DNA from 2 places in the Lacibacterium aquatile genome. Region 1 is predicted to be linked to the other one. Evidence: riboswitches for the same ligand, from Rfam matches in the RefSeq annotation. Region 1 holds a riboswitch; the other holds the start of a gene.
The links. Region 1 has a riboswitch for manganese ahead of ACFSM5_RS13985 (TMEM165/GDT1 family protein). Riboswitches for the same ligand answer to the same signal wherever they lie in the genome.
Positions count from the first base shown of each region.

Region 2: it holds a riboswitch for manganese, as region 1 does, so the genes downstream of both, ACFSM5_RS01470 (manganese efflux pump MntP) here and ACFSM5_RS13985 (TMEM165/GDT1 family protein) in region 1, are expected to answer to the same signal.

Region 1 is NZ_JBHUIP010000012.1:503,994-509,590, forward strand. It holds gene ACFSM5_RS13965 (ABC transporter ATP-binding protein) at 1-254, opposite strand, end outside; gene ACFSM5_RS13970 (TIGR01459 family HAD-type hydrolase) at 345-1,211, opposite strand; gene ACFSM5_RS13975 (EAL domain-containing protein) at 1,219-2,514, opposite strand; gene ACFSM5_RS13980 (DUF952 domain-containing protein) at 2,518-2,874, opposite strand; yybP-ykoY riboswitch at 2,982-3,178, shown strand; gene ACFSM5_RS13985 (TMEM165/GDT1 family protein) at 3,202-3,777, shown strand; gene ACFSM5_RS13990 (DUF1674 domain-containing protein) at 4,239-4,418, opposite strand; gene htpX (zinc metalloprotease HtpX) at 4,505-5,428, shown strand; gene ACFSM5_RS14000 (RsmB/NOP family class I SAM-dependent RNA methyltransferase) at 5,425-5,597, shown strand, end outside.
Region 2 is NZ_JBHUIP010000001.1:295,073-300,669, reverse strand. It holds gene ACFSM5_RS01485 (LysR family transcriptional regulator) at 1-249, opposite strand, end outside; gene ACFSM5_RS01480 (SDR family oxidoreductase) at 351-1,091, shown strand; gene ACFSM5_RS01475 (tautomerase family protein) at 1,111-1,326, shown strand; yybP-ykoY riboswitch at 1,368-1,481, shown strand; gene ACFSM5_RS01470 (manganese efflux pump MntP) at 1,563-2,129, shown strand; gene ACFSM5_RS01465 (GAF domain-containing protein) at 2,169-2,660, shown strand; gene ACFSM5_RS01460 (aldehyde dehydrogenase family protein) at 2,697-4,127, opposite strand; gene yghX (YghX family hydrolase) at 4,359-5,246, shown strand; gene ACFSM5_RS01450 (tetratricopeptide repeat protein) at 5,483-5,597, shown strand, end outside.

The sequences.
Region 1 (5,597 bases):
GCGGCGCGGGCAGCGGCAGGACCATCGAAGGCAACGGCCTCGCCTTCCCATTCGACCGTTCCGGCATCGGCCGCCAGCAGGCCATAGACGATCTTGACCAGCGTCGACTTACCGGCGCCGTTTTCGCCCAGCAGCGCATGGATCTCGCCCGGCAGCAGCGACAGGGAGACGTCGTCGTTCGCCCGTGTGCCGGGGAATTGTTTGGTAATGCCGGACAGGCGCAGGCGCGGTGCGTCCGTTCCCTGGTCACTCATCTCCCCGCCGCCTCCCCTGCCTTATTTTTGTCCAGTCGGTCAAAGTTTACGCTGGCATGAGGCGGGCGGGTCTGCAATGCGAAACCCGCCTTACCAGCGGAAGACGGACGCGACATACGTCGGCGTCGCCTGTTCCTCTTTGGCCAATTGCGAAAGCCGTGCCAGATCGGGCAGATGCCCCGGCTTGGCCCCCAGTTCGTTGGCATGCACACCGCCCGCGATCAGCAAACTGTCGCAACCCGCGCGGTTGGCGCCCTTGATATCGGTCTTGAGGCCATCGCCGATGGCGAGCACGCGCTTGGGGTCGGAGAGGCCCAGATCCTTGAAGCAGGTCTGATAGACGCCCGGGTGCGGCTTGCCGTGATAGCGGACCTTGCCGCCGCCCTTTTCGTACCAGTCGGCCAGCAGCCCGGCGCAAACCTCGACCTTGCCGCGCGTCACGATGGTGATGTCGGGATTGGCGCAGACCATCGGCAGGCCCTTGGCCAGCGCAGGCTCCAGCACCGGTAGCGCGGTTTCCAGGGTCTCGCCCAGCTCGACGCCGGTATTGATGACATAATCCGCCTCGCGGACATCCATGACGCGGGTGCCGGGCACCCCGTGCAGGATGTTCACATCGCGCGGCAGGCCCAGCAGGAAATACTTCTGCCCCAGGCTCTTATAGAAATCGTCGGGACGAGTGCGCAGATGGGTGCGCGTATCCTCGCCCGAGGTCAGCAGATGATTATAATCATCATCGGCAAAGCCCATTTCGCGCATGCGGATCTGCACATCGGCCGAGGGGCGCGGGGCGTTGGAAAGCAGCACCACGTGCTTGCCCGCCGCCTTCAACGCCAGCAGCGCCGCCCGGCTGTCGGGATAGGGCGAGGCGCCGTCATGCAGCACACCCCAAAGGTCGATGATGAAACCGTCATAGGCGTCGGCGATTTCCGCGACACCCGCAATCGTGCGAATCATGGGTCAGTTACCGGTAAAGGATCTCGGACTTGCTCTCGGCGGGACGGGATGCCCCAAACAGCGCGCCTTGTCCATAGTCGACTGCAAAATCGAGCAGATCGACAAGTTCATTATCCGCCACAACGCCCGAGACCATGATGTCGATGGCTCCGGTATCGAGCTTGCGCTTCAAGGCACGCGGATCTGAGATCTTGCCGTGTTTGGCCAGCAGCATATGCGCCGGGATCTTCACGGTGCGGAAACCCTTGTTCGACAGATCGCTGACAAAGAGGTCGAGGTTGGACACCTTATCCAGCACAAAGCGGAAGCCGAGACCGCCCAGAGCCGTCACATCGGCATCGGTGCGAGCGTCGAAATGGAAAACGTCCTGCTGTCCGATGGAGAAAGAGAGCAGGCCGGCCAGATCGCGATTTTCCTGCATAAACCCTAAGAAGTCGGCGAAGAAGGCGCGGTCACGCAGGGTTTCGCCCGCGATCGGGCAGATATAGCCGATGGTCGCCTTCTGGCGGCGCATGCGGCGCACGAACTGGACCGAGCGCACCAGCAGCATATTGTTGATGGTTGCGGCCAAGCCCGCGCGCTCCGCCACCGCGGCATAGGTTTCCGGCGGCACGGACAGGCCTTCGGCGGTACGCACCGTCGCCTGACATTCCCAGACGGCAAGACGGCGCGAGGGCAGCGACACGATAGGCTGTAGCGACAGCTCCATCCGCTCCTCGGCCAGGGCCTCGCGCACCACGTCGAGGATCACCTCCTCGTCGCTGCGGGTGTCGGCGTAATCCATCGGCTCACCTTCGGGCTCGGGCGCGAAGGCATTGGAGAGCGGCGGCAGCCCGGCAGGCATCTGGGTACCCGAAGCAGGACCGATGGGCGCGATGCCCGATCCGCCAGCTGCGGCCGGACGGGCGGCTGCCGGTGCAGCAGCAGAGCGCGCGGGGCCGGTGCCGATCTGATTGACCAGCGTCTTCAGCATCCGCATCTCGGCGACAACGGTCTCGATCTCCGCAGCATCGCCGCCGGCAGCGCTGGCGGCGCGCTGGCCATCCCGCAGTGCACGGACTTCCTCACGCAGTAGCGACATCTGCTCCAGCAGGGCGCGGAAGCGGGTACGGGTCTGATTGGCCTGACTGCGGCGGGTGATGATCTCCTGCACCAGGAAGCCACTGATCAGGATGATCACCCCCAGCAGGATGCCCAAGGTATTGGCATCGAGCACCGGCCCATCGCCCAGGACCGACGGCGCGGCAAACATCACGACAAACGCAACTGCCGCATAAGCGATGGGGGCGATGAAACCGAGCATGCGTCAGAACCAATCCGGGAAGATATGCAGGCCTGTCGCCTCATCCAGCGGAAGCGGGGCGATGCGGGTGACGGCGCTCAAGGGCAGGTCGCCATAGAGATGGGGGAAAAGAATAGCGCCGCGTGAGGCGGACCCTTCCCATTTGATATCGGCGGCCAGCGGTTCGGCATTCACTTCCACGAGCAGCAGATCGGCTTCGCCCGCGCGGTGTTTCGCCGCACTCTGCTTGATGGCGGCAGAGGTCGAGAAATGCAGGAACCCGTCGCGGCGATCCTCGGGCGATCCCCGATAGACGCCCGCAGCCTCGGCTGCCTGCCATTCCTTAGCCCGTGCAAGATGATAGATCAGGGTTTCGCTCATGCTCGGCACCATAACGATCCACGCCCTTAAACGAAAGGGTTGCAATCGAAGTTCCACCCCAACCGCAGCCAAAGCGGCTTGCTCCGCCGCGCAGGGCCAGCTATAAGCCGCTTAGTCCTTGGGGAGTAGCCGCCGCCATTTTTGGTGGGTTCGCGTCAACACACTTGGCCTTGTTTCAAAAGGCTATGGCGCGATCGGGCCAGACATGGGTGCAAACCCTGTCCAGCAACTGGCGAGACCAACGGTACAGCAGATGACAGCCCGAGCCGGGCGGCCATTTTGCAGTTCCGTTCGTCTTGAGTTCAGTCGCCCGGCTCGCGTTTGGTTATGGACAGTTTCCTTCTTTCTACCGCCGCTTCGACCGCTGCCGTCGCTATTGCCGAAATTGGCGATAAGACCCAGCTGTTCGCCTTGATTCTGGCGTGCCGGTACAATCGACCCTGGCCAGTGGCCTGGGGTATTTTGATTGCGACGATTGCCAATCATCTGCTTGCCGGGGCTGTCGGCGCCTTGGTCGCCACCCGTATTCCCTATGATTATCTGCAATGGGGCGTCGGCCTGTCCTTCATCGTCATTGCCGCCTGGACCCTCATCCCCGACAAGGTGGACGATGACGACCAGAAAGATCGCCGCTTCGGCCCGTTCCTCGCCAGCCTGATCGGCTTCTTCATGCTGGAGATGGGCGACAAGACCCAGATCGCCACCGTGATGCTGGCCGCCGACCTCAAACCCTTTGCCGCCGTGATGATCGGATCGATCTTCGGCATGATGCTTGTCAATCTGCCCATCGTCTTCGCAGGCCGTGCCATGAGCGCGAAAATCCCACTGCACGTCACCCGCAAGCTGGCGGCGGCTCTGTTTGTGGTGCTGGGCGTGCTGGCGCTGCCGATCTGGCGTTCATAAATGATCGGTCATCCCAGGACTTGATCCTGGGATCTTGTGTAGCCGCACCGCGTAGAGAGTCTTTAAAGCGTCTCGACGCGGTCTGGCCACGGGAGATCCCCGGATCAAGTCCGGGGATGACGTGCTTTATTCTCTGAGGCATTGCCCCAAAAGAAAACCCCGCTGCCGGGACGCTGGCAGGCGGGGTTAAGGCTCGGAAGGGTTCGAGCAGGACACCGCATGTGCCGCTCGAGTTCTTCGATAATGAGAATGGATCGCATTTGCAAGCGACAAAATGCATCGCTGCTTAAAAACTTTGCGTAAGGGGAGGTATGCCTCCACGCAGCCTCGTCATCCCCCGACTTGTTCGGGGGATCTCCTCCGGGAGTGTGTCCAAGAGAGGTCGAGCCAGTGTGGAGGCACCCCCGGAGGAGATGCCCCGGATAAACCGGGGCATGACGGTTTTGGTTTGAAAAAGAGCCTCAGAAATCCGAGCACCGTCCGCCGCGTTCCCAATCGCCATAGCGGGTGGGTTCGGGACCTTTGGGGCCACCGTATTCGACTTCCTTCTTCTCCGGGGCGGGAGCCGGGGCAGCCTCGGCCGCCTTGGGGGCGTGGCTGGTGAAGGTGCGGGGCTTGGCTTCAGGTTTTTGCGTGCTCATCGGAGGTCCTATTCTTGACCGAATTGGATGGTTTCTTACATAGGGTCTAACAGGCATACTATCCAAGAGGAGAGCATCTAGAAGCCATGCACACTCGCACATTTCTGTTGATGGCCGCCCTGGTCGCCCTGTTTGCGGCGGTCGGCTATCTGATCGGTGGGTCCGGGGGCATGATGATCGCTCTGGCTGTCGCCGGTGCGATGAACCTCATGGCCTATTGGAACTCCGACAAGCTTGTTCTGTCGATGTATCGCGCCCAGCCGGTCGAGCGTGCGCAGTCGCCGGAATTCTACGACATGGTCGCCGGGCTGGCGCAGCGCGCGCAGATCCCGATGCCCAAGCTCTATGTGATTCAGGAAGCTCAGCCGAACGCCTTTGCCACTGGCCGCAACCCGGACAATGCCGCCGTCGCGGTGACTGAAGGCATCATGCGCGTCCTGACCAAGGACGAGCTGGCGGGCGTCGTCGCCCATGAATTGGCGCATATCAAGAACCGCGACACCCTGATGATGACCATCACCGCCACCTTGGCCGGTGCCATCGGCATGCTGGGTAATCTGATGATGTTCACGGGGCTTGGCGGCAGCCGGGACGAGAATGGCAATTCCAATCCGCTGGGATTAATCGGTGGCTTGGCGATGATGATCCTTGCCCCGCTGGCCGCGACCATGGTTCAGATGGCGATCAGCCGGACGCGGGAATATGAAGCGGACCGTGTCGGCGCCGAGATCTGCGGTAATCCGCGCTCGCTGGCATCCGCTCTGGAGAAGATCGAGGCTTATGCCCAGGGGACCCTTAACGTGACGGCCGAACATAATCCGGCGACCGCCCATATGTTCATCTCCAACCCGCTGTCGGGCCGGGGAGCGGACAATCTTTTCTCGACCCATCCAGCGACCCGCAACCGCGTGGCGCGCCTGATGGAGATGATGCGCGACGGTTTTACCCGCACAGCGGTTCCTTCCGGTTATAGTCGCCCGGTTTCCAAATCCAACGGACCGTGGGGATGAGCGACAGTTCCAGTACCAGCCGACCGCTTCAAAGCAACGAAGGTGGCGCACGCGGGATCGATGCCCGCGTCGTCGCCCACGAGCTTCTGAGCCAGATTCTGCGCCGCCGCCAGGCACTGGACGATGCCCTCGCCCAGCACCCCGGCCTCAATACGCTGGAGCCGCGCGA
Region 2 (5,597 bases), on a different contig from region 1:
GAAGGCGTTCTCTGCCTCTTCAACCTCCGACAGGATCGACAGGCATTTCTGATAGAAGGCTTGCCCGTCCAGCGTGGGCGTCACATGGCGGGTGGTTCTGTCCAGCAGCCGGACGCCCAGATCGCCCTCAAGCTGCTTGATGGCTTCGGTGGCGGTGGAGCGGGCGAGCTTCAGGTCCGACGCGGCAGCGGAAAAGCTGCGCCTTTCGACAACACGGACAAACAGGTTCAGGCGATCCAGACGATCCATTCTTATTGTTCATCATAGGCGAACTTAGTTGTCAAATATGGATGGATTGTTCGATTTGTGATGCGTCCCTAACTTCCTCTTATCCAAGAGGGAGCAAACTCATGACCACTCAAACGAACCGTGTCGCGATCATCACCGGATCTTCCAGAGGGATCGGTACTGCAATTGCCCGGCGCCTGTCCAAGGATGGCATTGCCGTCGTCATCAACTATGCGGGCGGTAAGCAGGCGGCAGAGGATCTTGCCGGTGACATCGCCTCTGACGGTGGCCGCGCTATCGCTGTGCAGGCGGACATCACCGATCCTGCGGCGCTTCCCAATCTGTTCGATGCTGCCGCAGCCGCCTTCGGGGGTGTTGATATCCTGGTCAATAATGCCGGGATCATGGCGCTGGCTCCCATCGCGCAGAGCGACGATGCGCTCTATCAGCGGCAGGTTGACATCAACCTGGGCGGCGTTTTCCGGGGGATGCGCGAGGCGGGCAGGCGGCTGCGCGATGGCGGCCGGATCATCAATTTCTCCTCCAGCGTGGTTGGACTCTATCAACCGACCTACGGGGTCTATGCCGCGACCAAGGCGGCAGTGGAGGCCCTTACTCACATTGCCGCCAAGGAACTTGGCCCACGGGGAATCACCGTGAATGCCATCGCGCCGGGGCCAGTCGAAACCGATCTGTTCCTGACCGGCAAAACCGATGCCCAGGTGGAGGCGATCACCAAACTCAATCCGCAGGGGCGCCTGGGGCAGCCCGAGGATATCGCCGGGCTCGCAGCCTTCCTCGCCAGTCCCGATAGCGGATGGGTCAGCGGCCAGACGATCCGCGCCAATGGCGGCGCTGTCTAAACGATAAAAAGGAAATCCCATGCCCTTCATCAATATCAAAACGCCCGAAGCCGCCCTCACCATGGCGCAGAAGGCCGAGATCACTCACCGCATGACCGATTTGCTGGTGGAGTATTTTTCCGAAGCCGCCAGACCGCACACGATGGTCCTGATCGAGGAGGTCAAGGACGGCGGGTACGGGCGCGCGGACGAGGTTTTCATCCTGCCGGATGCCTATCGCGCCAAAGAACTTTAGGGCAATGACAGGTTGACGGCAGCGCTCCCGGTCCTTAGGGTCAGGACGTCTTTGGGGAGTAGCCTTCTTCCTTTTTCAAGGAGGGGCCTGCGTCAACACACTCGGTAGACCTTCGGGTTTCCGTGGCGCAGGCGGCACCGGTTCACCGGGTGCTTGGCGAGACCAACGGCGGAAGTTCGGGCATAAGGCCACCGAACCGTCCGCCGTCGGTCCTTGGCCTCGGAGCTTTTTTCAAGATGAATGTCGCCACGCTGACCGTCCTCGGTCTCAGCCTGTCCGTCGATGCTTTCGCCGCTGCTGTCGGCAAGGGCGCCGCCGCCGATAAGCCGCGTTTCAAGGATGCCCTGCGGGTTGGCCTCTATTTCGGTTTCTTTGAAGCGATTACCCCGGCGTTCGGCTGGGCGATGGGGCTGGCGGTATCCAGCTGGTTCGCCTTTGTCGACCATTGGATCGCCTTTACGCTGCTGGCGCTCGTCGGCGGCAACATGATCCGTCAGGGCTTTTCGACGGTCGAGGCGGAAGAGGCCCCTAAGAAGGGGCAGCTTGGCCCCATGCAACTGATCCTGACGGCGCTGGCGACCAGCATCGATGCGACGGCGGTCGGTGTGGGCCTTGCGGTCGTCGATGTGAATATCGTGCTGGCCTGCGTCATCATCGGCGTCGTCACGACCGCTGTCGCTTTCAGTGGGGTTTTGATCGGCAAGAAGGCGGGGCCTCTGCTGGGCCGCCGGGCGGAAATCCTGGGCGGTATTGCCCTGATCGCCATCGGCATCAAGATCGTTATCGAACATACGTCGGCCTAGTGCTATCAGCCTTCAGTCGACCGCACGAGGAAACCGCCGATGTTTGAAGCCGCCACCCTGTCCCACGACAATAAGCCCGAGACCTACCGCGAGCTTGGGCAGATGCTGGAAGCCCTGTTGCAGGGCGAAAGCGACGCCATCGCCAATGCGGCAAACATGTCCGCGCTGATCTTCACCAGTCTGCCGGATCTGAACTGGGCGGGCTTTTATTTCTTGAAATCGCCGGACGAGCTGGTGCTGGGCCCGTTCCAGGGCAAGCCTGCCTGTGTGCGTATTCAAGTGGGGCGCGGGGTCTGTGGAACCTCGGTTGCCAAACGTTCGACGATGCTGGTCGAAGATGTGCATGCCTTCCCCGGTCATATCGCCTGCGACGCCGCTTCGCGCTCCGAACTGGTGGTCCCGCTGATCAAGGGGGGCAAGGTGTTGGGGGTGCTCGATCTCGATGCCCCCATCCCGGCGCGTTTCGATGCCGACGATCAGGCCGGGATGGAACGGCTGGTGGAGATCTTCCTGGCAGCCAGCGAGATCTGAAAAAAGGGGCAGCCGATTGGCTGCCCCTTTTCCTTATCAGGCGGCGTCGTAACCGGCGATGCCCTTGATCTCCAGGAAGTCCTCCAGGCCATATTCGGCATATTCGCGGCCGTTGCCCGACTGCTTATAGCCACCGAACGGCAGCCCCGCATCCCAGGCGGGATCGTTGAGATAGACATTGCCGCTGCGCATCTTGCGGGCGACGGCCCGCACAGCGTCCATATCCTTGCCCTGGACGTAGGAGGCGAGGCCATAGGGCGTATCGTTGCCGATTGCCACCGCCTCATCGACGCTGTCGTAATTCAGGATCGACAGAACCGGGCCGAAGATCTCCTCCCGCGCGATCCGCATCTCTGGTGTCACATCGGCAAAGACGGTCGGCCGGATGAAATAGCCGTGATTGAGGCCCGCCGGACGGCCAGGACCGCCTGCGACGAGTGTTGCGCCTTCTTTGATGCCGCTTTCGATCAGATCCTGGATCTTGTCGAACTGCACCTGGCTCACGACTGGGCCCAGCATCGTGCCGTCTGCATCTGCCGGGCCGACCACGAAGCGTTCAGCCGCTGCCTTGGCATGCTGCACGACCTCATCGCGGCGGGCACGGGGGACGAGCATACGGGTGGGAGCGTTGCAGGACTGGCCGCTATTGCCAAAGCAATTCTCGACGCCTTCTGCGACAGCCTTGGCGAAATCGACATCGGGCAGCAGGATATTCGCCGACTTGCCACCCAGCTCCTGCGCCACGCGCTTGACCGTTTCGGCGGCTGAGCGGGCGACCTGGATGCCGGCGCGGGTCGATCCGGTGAAGGACACCATATCGATATCGGGGTGGGTGGAAAGCGCCTGGCCGACCGTCGGACCGTCGCCATTGACGAGATTGAAGACGCCCTTCGGCACGCCTGCCTCATGCAGGATCTCAGCAAAGATTATAGCATCGAGCGGGGCGATCTCGCTGGGCTTCAGCACCATGGTGCAGCCAGCGGCAAGCGCGGGGCCGACCTTGCAGGTGATCTGGTTCAGCGGCCAGTTCCAGGGAGTGATCAGGCCGACCACCCCGATGGGCTCCTTGACGATCAAAGAGGAGCCGCGCTTTTCCTCGAACTTATAGCTGCTCAGCACCTCGGCGATCTTGGAGAGGTGGGCAAGGCCGATACCGACCTGGGAGCGTAGGGCGAAGGGGCGGGGTGCGCCCATCTCGCGCGATACCGCATCGGCCAGATCGGCGCTGCGCTTCTTATAGACGGCGATGATCTGCTGCAAAAGGTCCAGGCGTTCCTTGACGCTGGAAAAGCCATAGGTCTGAAAGGCGCGTTTGGCGGCGGCAACGGCTTTAGCCACATCGGTCTGGCTGCCAAGGGAGATCTGCGCGAAAGCATCTTCGGTCGACGGATCGATCACATCGAGAGGGTTGGGGACGGCCGGATCTACCCAGGCACCGTCGATATAGAACTGCAAGGCGTGTGTCATCAGTCTCTCCTATAGGCGCAATCGCTCGATCCTATCGAAAACGGCATCCGTGACGAAATTGCGATGGGTAGGCGGAAATCAGGCTTTGCCGCATCTGAATACCGCCAAAGGTGATGCCGGCCCAAAAAAGCAGGAAACTTCAGCGTTTCTGCCCTTCTTCCTGCGGGCGGACAGCCCTTTTCTGGTGTAGCATGCGCGCCGCAGACTCAACTGTATGGAAGGCATGTGATTATGGGCCGTCTCACAGCGAAAGATTTTCCTCAGGAACTGCTCGAACTCTACGACTATTACGCGCACGGCAAGATCACCAAGCGCCAGTTCCTTGACCGGGCGGCGAAATATGCCGTTGCAGGCATCACGGCGCCCGCGATCCTGGCCTCCTTGAAGCCGAACTACGCGCTGGCCGAACAGATCAAGTTCACCGACCCCGATATCGTCGCCGACTACATCACCTATCCCTCGCCTCAAGGGCATGGCAGCGTACGCGGCTATCTGGTGCGTCCGGCCAAGGCCAGCGGCAAGGTCCCGGCGGTGGTTGTCGTGCACGAGAATCGCGGTCTCAATCCCTATATCGAGGATGTTGCCCGCCGCGTCGCCAAGGCTGGCTTCGTGGCATTGGCGCCCGATGGGCTCAGCTCCGTCGGCGGCTATCCCGGCAATGACGATAAGGGCCGCGAGCTGCAGTCCAAGGTCGATCCGACCAAGCTGATGAACGACTTCTTCGCCGCCATCGAGTTTATGATGAAACATGAGCTCTCGACCGGCAAAGTCGGCATCACCGGTTTCTGCTATGGCGGCGGCGTCTCGAACGCTGCGGCTGTTGCCTATCCCGAGCTGGCTGCCGCCGTTCCTTTCTATGGTCGTCAGCCCAAGGCCGAGGATGTGGCCCGGATCAAGGCCCCGCTGCTGATCCATTATGGCGAGCTGGACAAGGGCATCAACGACGGCTGGCCCGCCTATGAAGCCGCCCTCAAGGCTGCGGGCAAGACCTACGAGGCCTATATCTATCCGGGCGTGAATCATGGTTTCCACAATGATTCGACCCCGCGCTATGACGAGCCGGCGGCGAATCTGGCGTGGGATCGCACGATCGCCTGGTTCAAGAAATATCTGGCGTAACGCACTACGGGCTGCGGGGATGTCCCCGCAGCCCGTAATTATTTGTGCGCCTGTATCGAGCGAAGCGTTTTTACATCTTCCGTTTTAGTACATTGCAAGATGAGTGGTGTGCTCGTCGCGCTACATATTTCTTAAGAAAAAGCTTAAGAGGTCAGATTGTTGTGGCCCTTCAAAGGGCTGCGGTTTAGTTTGTGGCAATAAAGAGATATGTCCCTCGAATTTCCATGGGTCTGCTGATGTCGTCTAAGGTTGTCGGTGTTGCGCTCAGTGCAGTGATCGCATCAGGCGTTTTGTTGGGAAGCCAGCCGGCTCTTGCTGCTGATCCAGTCGCCAACGATCCTCGTCAGCAGG